DNA from 3 places in the Streptomyces sp. AM 4-1-1 genome. Region 2 is predicted to be linked to each of the others. Evidence: riboswitches for the same ligand, from Rfam matches in the RefSeq annotation. Region 2 holds a riboswitch; each other region holds the start of a gene.
What was found. A riboswitch is a leader RNA that binds a small molecule or an ion and turns the genes downstream of it on or off. The one in region 2 is predicted to bind cobalamin.
Positions count from the first base shown of each region.

Region 1: linked by a shared signal. The riboswitch ahead of PZB75_RS01165 (ABC transporter ATP-binding protein) and the one ahead of metE (5-methyltetrahydropteroyltriglutamate--homocysteine S-methyltransferase) in region 2 are both predicted to bind cobalamin.
Region 3: linked by a shared signal. The riboswitch ahead of PZB75_RS21920 (ribonucleoside-diphosphate reductase subunit alpha) and the one ahead of metE (5-methyltetrahydropteroyltriglutamate--homocysteine S-methyltransferase) in region 2 are both predicted to bind cobalamin.

Region 1 covers NZ_CP119145.1:245,777-248,979, reverse strand. The annotation lists gene PZB75_RS01170 (beta-ketoacyl-[acyl-carrier-protein] synthase family protein) at 1-1,043, shown strand, start outside; cobalamin riboswitch at 1,142-1,328, shown strand; partial or broken gene PZB75_RS01165 (ABC transporter ATP-binding protein) at 1,383-1,592, shown strand; gene PZB75_RS01160 (PRC and DUF2382 domain-containing protein) at 1,747-2,709, opposite strand; gene PZB75_RS01155 (adenosylcobinamide amidohydrolase) at 3,002-3,203, shown strand, end outside.
Region 2 covers NZ_CP119145.1:6,748,176-6,751,378, reverse strand. The annotation lists gene PZB75_RS28680 (CoA-acylating methylmalonate-semialdehyde dehydrogenase) at 1-383, opposite strand, end outside; cobalamin riboswitch at 583-771, opposite strand; cobalamin riboswitch at 899-1,086, shown strand; gene metE (5-methyltetrahydropteroyltriglutamate--homocysteine S-methyltransferase) at 1,262-3,203, shown strand, end outside.
Region 3 covers NZ_CP119145.1:5,136,942-5,140,144, forward strand. The annotation lists gene PZB75_RS21920 (ribonucleoside-diphosphate reductase subunit alpha) at 1-1,381, opposite strand, end outside; cobalamin riboswitch at 1,526-1,668, opposite strand; gene PZB75_RS21925 (sodium:solute symporter family protein) at 1,810-3,203, opposite strand, start outside.

The DNA.
Region 1 (3,203 bases), 6.5 Mb from region 2:
TCGGCGGAAGGACCGCCTTCCGGATGGGGAAGTACGTCAAGTTCGCCGTCCTCGCGGCCAGGGAGGCGGTCGCGGACGCCGGACTCGACCCCGCCGACTGGGACGGCACCCGGGTCGCGGTGGTCGTCGGCACCAGCAGCGGCGGCTCGGCCGGACTCACCGCGCAGGCCGTCACCCTCGACCGGCGCGGCCCGAGCGCCACCTCACCGTCGGGCATCCTGCTCACCATCCCCAACATGCCCGCGGCGGAGATCGCCATCGACATGCGGGCCACCGGCCCCAGCCTGGCGCCGTGCACCGCGTGCTCGTCCGGCGTCACCGCGCTGTCCGTCGCCCGCGACCTGCTGGTCACCGGCCAGTGCGACATCGCGGTCGCCGGGGCCACCGAGTCGATCATCTACCCGGTCGCCATGACGGGCCTCGCCCGCTCCGGCGCCGCCGCTCCCGCGGACGGCGACCCGGCCGGGCTGTGCCGCCCGTTCGCCGCCGACCGCCGCGGACTGGTCATGGGTGAGGGCGCCGCCATCATGGTGCTGGAACGGGCCGACGACGCGCGCGCCCGGGGCGCGGCCCCCCGCGCGCTGCTCGCCGGTACGGGCGCCACCACCGACGCCCACCACCCGACCAGCCCGCTTCCCTCGGGCGCCGTCGCCCAGGCCGCGGTCGAGTCGGCGCTGCGTGACGCGGGGTGGCGGCCGGAGGACGTCGAGCACGTCAACGCCCACGGGACCGCGACCCCGATGAACGACGCGACCGAGGCCGCCCTCATCAGCCGGGTCTACCCGCACCGGCCGCCCGTCACCGCCCCCAAGGGCGTGCTCGGCCACTGCATGGGGGCGGCGGGCGCGATCGAGGCCGGGCTGACCATCCTCACCCTTCAGCACGGCGTCGTACCACCGATCGCGAACCTCGACGCGCCCGCGCCCGAGTTCGACCTCAACTGCGTCACCAAACAACCGCTGAGGCAACCCGTCGGACGGGCCGTCAGCCACTCCTTCGGATTCGGCGGACACAACGCCGTACTGGCGCTCCAGCGTCCCTGAACCGGGTCGACGGGCCACGGAACGGGGGCGGAACGCCGGGCCACCGGCCTGGCGTACTGCCCCCGCGCACACCCCCGCCGGGCGGTCATCGACCGCGTGACAGTTCGCTAAATGCTGGTGAAGCCCCATGCGGGGGTCAGGAAATCCGGTGCGAGTCCGGAGCTGACGCGCAGCGGTCAGGGGACGGGCGGGGCCAAGGCCACTGGGACGCCCACGGGTTCCCGGGAAGGCGCCTCCTCCGTGTGAACCCGAGTCCGAAGACCCGCCGGCGGCCGCGCCCGGGACCGGACACGGCACACGGACACCAGGCTCCGCGCACGAGCCGTGGGACGCCGGGGAACTGCCGTCGTCGCGCCGCACGACCCCAACAGTCTCCCGGCGGTGTTCTGCGAGCGGATCGTCGTCACGGAACAGGGCCGGGTCGTCGCGGGCGGTGTCCCCGCACGAGGTGATCACCGCGGAACCCATCGCGGACGTCCACCGCGTGACCGCGGCGGTCCCCCGGACCGGTTGGACGCCCGGCCCTCGGTGCGCTTCCTGCCCGGGCGGGGCCACGCGGCGGACCTGAGAGGCCGCCCCGGCGCCCGCGCACGGGCCGGTGCCGGGGCGGCGAACACCCCGGCACCGGCCCACGGGGTGAGGGGCGGACCCTGCGGCCCGCCCCTCACCCGGTGTGTGTGACTGTCCCCGCCGATGCGGAGGGTCAGCGGCGACGACCGCGGCCGAACTCGCCGCCCGCGTCCTTGCCGCCCTTCTCCGAGCCGTCCGCGTAGTCGACCTGCTCCTTGCGGACCTCGGCGGAGACCTCCTTCTGTTCGGTGACCCGGTCGGTCTCCAGACGCACCCGTTCCACCGGCACGGCCTCCTTGCGGACCGTGGCACGCTCCGCGTGCAGCGTGACCTCCACGTCCTGCTCGCCGATGTCCGACGCCCGGGTCGACTTCTCGTCGCCCCGCAGAGGTTCACGGACCATCCGCACCTCTTCATGGCTCACGGGCACCGTCCTGGTGACGTTCTCGGTCACCACGTACTTGCGCAGATGCGCCTTGCCGCTCTCGTACTCCTCCGTGCCGACGCGCAGCTGCTCCTCGGACCGGATGACCTCCTCCTTGCCGCCCATGCCGGGAGCCGACCGCTCCGCTCCCGCCCCCGCCATCGGACGGGACATGGCGGACGCGTCCGCGTTCCGGTGCTTGCCCGTACCGGCCGGATCACCGGCGGTACGCGCGGTACCCGCCGCTCCGGCGCCCGCTCCGGCGCCCGCGGCACCCAGAACACCCGCGCGGGACGCGTCGGGCGTCCCGGTGCCGGTGCCGGACCGGTCGCCGAGCTTCGTCGTGCGGTTCCGGGTCAGTCCGTAGTGCCGGTAGAGCTCTTCCTCCTCCGAGACGGACAGATGCGCGTCCGCGTCGACCCTCGGGGCGTCCTTGACGCGGTCCTTGGGATGCGAGATGTGCAGGTCGGAACCCGACCGCCGGGCCCCGGAGAGCGGTACGAAGCTCTCCTTCATGCCGAACAGACCGGTCTTGACCGTGATCCAGTCCGGCTTGCCGGTGTCGTCGTCGACGTACACCCGCCCCACATTTCCGATCTTCTCCCCGTCACTGTCGTAGACCGTCAGGCCGTCGAGCTCTCCGGAATCCGTGAAACCGTCAGCGGCACCCATGACCGATTCCTCCTCGCCCGAGCGCGTCCTGTGGGTGAGTCCCCCAGGGGAGGCGCGCCCGACTTCCATCGCGCCTCACCCCGTAGGACCGTGCAACCGCCGGGCACCGGAGGACGGCCTCCGGCGGACCCGCCAGGTGCGGGGACGCCCATCACGGCCCACCACCGCGCGCCTGCGGCCGCCGCCACCCGCACTAGGCCGTTCGAGTGAAGCGAGGGGATGGTGACGGGGCCGTGGGCGCGGGCAGCGACGGTCACCGGCCCGGCCTGGGAACGGGTCCGGTGCGCCCCATATGATCGGCGGGCCGTTGCCCGAACCCGTGCCCAGGGAGTGCGCCATCACCGACGTACGGACCTTCCCGCCCCAGCGGCGCGGCGAGCTGCTGGGGCGGCACGAGGGCGGCGTCGGTCTGCACCACCTCGTGTGGCGGCTGGGACCCGGCTGGCGGGTGTGCGGCAGCGCCGTGCTCGGCGGCGGACTCGGCCCCCGGCGAT
Region 2 (3,203 bases):
GCGTTGTCGGTGAACTCCCCCTTCAGCAGGTGCGGGATGCCGGCGGCGAACTCCACGACGTCGAGGCCGCGGGCGATGTCGCCGTGGGCGTCGGCGACCGTCTTGCCGTGTTCCGCGGAGAGGAGCCGGGCGAGCGAGTCGCGTTCGGCGTCGACGAGTTGGAGGAAGCGCAGCAGGACGCGGGCGCGGCGCTGCGGGTTCCACTCGCCCCATTCCTTCTGGGCCTCGGCGGCGTCGGTGATCGCCGCCTCCGTCTCGGCGCGGTCGGCCAGCGGGACGCGGGCCTGTACCCGGCCGGTGTTGGGGTCGTACACGTCGCCGTGGGCGCCGGACGTTCCGGCGACGTGCTTGCCGCCGATGAAGTGGGTGAGTTCTCGGACCATGGGAGCCTGCTCTCGTCAGGGTGTGATCCGGGGATGGCACGGCGGACCCGCGGCGCGCGCTGTGGGGCGCGCCGTCGGCCGCTTCGTGGACGCAGGGGCGAAGTGGCCGTCAGGGCGTGGGAATTGCGGCTCTGCGGGCGTGCTCGCCTGGGCCGGGAACATGGACCGGTGCCATGCGTGTCTGCTCCATCCTCGTGGAAAACACGGAACACCCCGCGGCCGGTATCCTGACTCCCGGATCGGCGCGCGTCCTCCTGCCTTCCCGACATCTCGCTCGTCAGTGGCGTTTCCTGCGAGGACGTGCTCCCCGGTCACAGTGGCGGGACCGCGCCGGAATCGCACCGGCTTCCCTGCACCGCGGGCCTTGGCCACGAACATATAGTTGGACGTCCTAGTAAGTCCACCCCACCCGCCGCGGACCGGCCGGGCGGGGACATCGGTTGTCTCATTTCGGCGTCCGGCATGCGGGCAGAGGTGTTCGGGGCGGGTGCGAGCGCCTAGGGTGGCGGTGCAGCTGGTTCGCCCCGTCCGCCAGACGGGATGCGTCGTAAGAGGGAACCCGGTGGGAATCCGGGACTGCCCCGCAGCGGTGAGTGGGAACGACCGCCGTCATCGAGCACTGGGCCCGTACGGGACCTGGGAAGCGACGGCCGCTAGGTGTCCGCCCTCGGGCGGACGTGCCCACGAGTCCGAAGACCTGCCACTGCCCGCGCACGGCCTCGTGCGCGGTGATTCCGGTGACCTCGAGGGCGGGTCGGCGCACACACGGACGGGCATGCTCGGGCGACATCGAGCCGCGGCCCGTCGGTTCCGTCACCCCTTCGCGCCCTCGTCCCGTCCCGGGTCGACCCAGGCACATACTCGCGAAGGAGAGTTCCGTGACCAGCAAGCCCGCAGCCGCGGCGGCACGAGCGACCGTGTACGGCTACCCCCGACAGGGCCAGAACCGCGAACTGAAGAAGGCCGTCGAGGGGTACTGGAAGGGCCGCGTCACCGCGACCGCCCTCCGGGACACCGCCGCCGAACTGCGCGGTGCCCATTGGCGGCAGCTCGCCGCCGACGGCGCCGACGAGGTGCCCACCGGCGACTTCTCGTACTACGACCACGTGCTGGACACCAGTGTCATGGTCGGCGCGGTGCCGGCCCGGCACCGGGACGCGGTCGACTCGGACGCGCTGGACGGCTACTTCGCGATGGCCCGCGGCACCCAGGACGTGGCGCCGCTGGAGATGACCAAGTGGTTCGACACCAACTACCACTACCTGGTGCCCGAGCTGGGCCCCGACACCGTGTTCACCGCCGACTCCACCAAGCAGGTCGCCGAGCTGCGGGAAGCACTCGCCCTCGGCCTCACCGCGCGCCCGGTGCTGGTCGGCCCGGTCACCTATCTGCTCCTGTCGAAGCCCGCGCCCGGTGTCGCGGCCGACTTCGAACCGCTGACCCTGCTGGACCGGCTGCTGCCCGTGTACGCCGAGGTCCTGGCCGATCTCCGGTCGGCGGGCGCCGAGTGGACGCAGATCGACGAGCCGGCCCTGGTCCAGGACCGCACCCCGGCCGAGCTGAACGCGGCCTCCCGCGCCTACAACGCGCTGGGCACGCTCACCGACCGGCCCAAGCTGCTGGTCGCCTCGTACTTCGACCGGCTCGGCGAAGCGCTCCCGGTGCTCGCCAAGTCGCCGGTCGAGGGCCTCGCCCTCGACTTCACCGGACCGGCCGCCGCCAACCTCGACGACCTCGCCGCCGCGGGCGGTCTGCCCGGCAAGCGGCTCGTCGCGGGCGTCGTCAACGGCCGCAACATCTGGATCAACGACCACCAGCAGTCGCTGGCGACGCTCGGCACCCTTCTCGGTCTCGCCGACCGGGTCGACGTCGCCGCCTCCTGCTCGCTGCTGCACGTCCCGCTGGACGCCACCGCCGAGCACGACATCGATCCGCAGATCGCCCGCTGGCTGGCCTTCGCCCGGCAGAAGACCGCCGAGATCGCCGTGCTGGCCCGCGGCCTGACGCACGGTACGGACTCCATCAAGGCCGAACTCGCCGCCAACCGGGCCGACCTGGCGTCCCGGGAGAGCTCCGCCCTCACCCACGACCCGGCGGTGCGCGCCCGCACCTGCGCCGTCACCGACGCCGACGGCCGCCGCTCGCAGCCGTACCCCGAGCGCGCCGTCGCCCAGCGCGCCCACCTCGGACTGCCGCTGCTGCCCACCACCACCATCGGTTCGTTCCCGCAGACGACCGAACTGCGCACCGCCCGCGCCGATCTGCGCGCCGGGCGCATCGACCACACCGGGTACGAGGCACGCATCGAGGCCGAGATCCGGGACGTGCTCTCCTTCCAGGAGAAGGCGGGCATCGACGTCCTGGTGCACGGCGAGCCCGAACGCAACGACATGGTGCAGTACTTCGCCGAGCAGCTGACCGGATACCTCGCCACCCAGCACGGCTGGGTCCAGTCGTACGGCACCCGCTACGTCCGGCCGCCGGTCCTGGCCGGTGACATCTCCCGCCCCGCACCGATGACGGTGCGCTGGACGGCGTACGCCCAGTCGCTCACCGACCGCCCGGTCAAGGGCATGCTCACCGGTCCGGTCACCATGCTCGCCTGGTCCTTCGTCCGCGACGACCAGCCGCTCGGGGAGACCGCCCGGCAGGTCGCCCTGGCACTGCGCGACGAGGTCGACGACCTGGAGGCGAACGGCACTTCGGTCATCCAGGTCGACGAACCCGCGCTGCGCGAGACCCTGCCGCTGCGCGCCGCCGACCACGCCGAGTACCTGGCCTGGGCCACCGAGTCGTTCCGGCTGGCCACCAGTGGCGTAC
Region 3 (3,203 bases), 1.6 Mb from region 2:
CGGCCGTCTCGCCGTCGTCCGTCACCTCCAGGATCTCGGTGCAGAGGTTGGACGAGTGCACCACGCGGCCCGGTTCGGCCGTCTGGTTCGCGGTCCGGTTGGACGCGTCCTTGAACGTCATCCAGCCCTGTCCGGTCTGCGCGAGGGTGCGCATCATGCGGCCGTACAGCTCGCGGGCCGGGATCGTCCTGCGGGCCAGCCCCTTGGCCTCGGCGGCCCGGTACGCGGCGTCGAACGCGTCGCCCCACAGGTCGACCAGCTCGGGCACGTCGGCGGGCGAGAACAGCGACCAGGTGCCGTCCGCGTCGACCCGGCGCATGAACTCGTCCGGAATCCAGTGCGCCAGGTTCAGGTTGTGCGTGCGCCGCTGGTCCTCGCCCGTGTTGTCGCGCAGTTCGAGGAACTCCTCGATGTCCGCGTGCCAGGTCTCCAGGTAGACGGCGGCGGCGCCCTTGCGCCGGCCGCCCTGGTTGACCGCGGCGACCGAGGCGTCGAGGGTCTTGAGGAACGGCACGATGCCGTTGGAGTGCCCGTTGGTGCCCCGGATCAGCGAACCGCGGGCGCGGACGCGGGAGTACGAGAGACCGATACCGCCCGCGTGCTTGGAGAGCCGGGCCACCTGGTGGTAGCGGTCGTAGATCGAGTCCAGCTCGTCCAGCGGCGAGTCCAGCAGATAGCAGGACGACATCTGCGGGTGCCGGGTCCCGGAGTTGAACAGCGTCGGCGAGGACGGCAGGTAGTCGAGCCGGCTCATCAGCCGGTACAGCGCGGCGACCTCGTCCAGCGCCCGGGTCCCCGCGGCCGAGTCGAGCGTGGCCTCCTCGGCGAGCCCGGAGGCCACGCGCAGCATGAAGTGCTGCGGGGTCTCGATGACCTGACGGGTGAGCGGGTGACGCAGCAGGTAGCGGCTGTGCAGCGTCCGCAGCCCGAAGTAACCGAACCGGTCGTCCGCGCCCTCGGCGAGCGCCTGCCCGACCAGGGCGTCCAGGGCGTCCGCGTGGAAGGCGGCGAACTCGGCCGTACGGTCCCCGATCAGACCCTCGCGGTGACCGACGGCGACCGAGGCGGAGAACGAGACCGCACCCTGACCGGCCGCCTCGTCCGCGATGCTGCGGGACAGGAGGCGGGCGGCGAGCCGGGAGTAGGCCGGGTCCTCGGAGATCAGACCGGCGGCGGCCTCGGTGGCCAGACCGCGCAGCTCCGCCGCGTCCGACCGGGCGCTGCGGCCCCGCAGCGCGGCGGCGGCGACGCGGCCGGGGTCGGTGTCCGGAAGGTCGGCGGTGAGGTCGGTCAGGAGCCGCAGCAGTACGGTTCCGGGCCCGTCGCCCTCAGGTCCGTCGGTCTGGATCTCCGCGACTGAAGCCGGATCGGCTGGCGCGATGGTCACGTGGTGCTCTCCCTCGCTCGGCTCGGGGCCGCGGTGGGGAGGCGGGGGCCGGCAGGGGGGTGCCCGGGACGGGCAGCACTCCGTACGGCGTCCACCGGCCCTCCGCGAGGCCCGGACGTATCGGCAATCCGGTTCGGTCGAGCCGGATGCGCTGACGGCAGGTCCTCGGACTTCACGGGTGCGCGAAAGCACACCGATCACACCGTTGCGGGACAGTTCCGGATTCGCACCGGATTCCCCTACGACGACAGCGAGCACGAGCATACATGTGGGGGCCGCTCCATGAAGCGGCCCCCACATGTTGTGTCGCGGTCACTCGAACGCCGGGCAAGGAGGGAGGCGGCGGGAGGACGGGAACGGGCTCCCGCCACGCCTTCGCGGGCCGCTGGGGCCCGTGCGGCGGGTCCGGTGGCCCGGCGGGGTCAGTGACCGCCGGGGGCGCCCGCGGTGGCCGGAGGAAGGACCTCCTGGACGCCGGGGTCACCCGCGTCCGCGGTGTAGTCGGCGGCGGACGTCTCGTCGGTGCCGGCCGGTGCCTTGACCGCGTTCAGGACGAGGGTCAGGACCAGCGTCACCACGACGTTCAGCACGAAGGCCGTCAGCCCGATGTAACCGATCTCACCCAGCCCGGGAATCTCCTTCGACGATCCGCCGAAGTGCTTCTGGGTCGGGCTCGCGACACCGTACGCGGCGAGTGTGCCGTACGCCATGCCGACCGCCCAGCCCGCGAGCAGCGCCCAGCGGTGGAACCAGCGGGTGAACAGGCCGCCGACCAGGGCGGGCATCGTCTGGAGTATCCAGATCCCGCCCAGCAGCTGGAAGTTGATCGCCACCGTCTTGTCCATGCCCAGGACGAAGACCAGCGCGCCCACCTTCACCAGCAGCGATACGAGCTTGGAGACCCGGGTCTCCTGCTCCGGGGTCGCGTCCGGTTTCAGGAAGTCCTTGTAGATGTTGCGGGTGAAGAGGTTCGCCGCGGCGATCGACATGATCGCGGCGGGCACCAGGGCGCCGATGCCGATCGCGGCGAAGGCCACGCCCGCGAACCAGTCGGGGAACATGTTCTCGAAGAGCTGGGGGATCGCCAGCTGTCCGTTGTCCACCTTGATCCCCGCGGCGATCGCCATGAAGCCGAGCAGCGCGAGCAGCCCCAGCATCAGCGAGTACAGCGGCAGGATCGTGGTGTTGCGGCGGATCACGTCACGGCTGCGGCTGGAGAGCGTCGCGGTGATCGAGTGCGGATACATGAACAGCGCGAGCGCGGAGCCCAGGGCCAGGGTGGCGTACCCCCACTGCCCGGCCTCGCCGGGGACGAGCGCCCCGCGCGGGGCGCCGGTCGCCGGATTCTTCCGCGCGAACGCCTCGCCCGCCTTGGCGAAGATGTCGTCGAAGCCGCCGAGCCTGATCGGGATGTAGATGATCGCCACCAGGATGACGATGTAGATCAGTCCGTCCTTGACGAACGCGATCAGCGCGGGTGCGCGCAGCCCCGAGGAGTAGGTGTACGCGGCGAGCACCGCGAACGCGATCAGCAGCGGCAGGTCCTTGACGAACCAGTGGGTGTTCTCGCCGCCGCCGACGCCCATGACGTCGAGCACCGCCTGGATGCCGACCAGTTGCAGCGCGATGTACGGCATCGTGGCGAGGATGCCGGTGACGGCGACGGCCAGTGAGAGCCCCTTGGAGCCGAAGCGTCCGCGGACGAAGTCCGACGTGGTGACGTACCCGTGCTTGTGCGACACCGACCAGAGCCGGGGCAGGAAGGTGAAGATCAGCGGGTACACCAGGATGGTGTACGGGACGGCGAAGAAGCCGG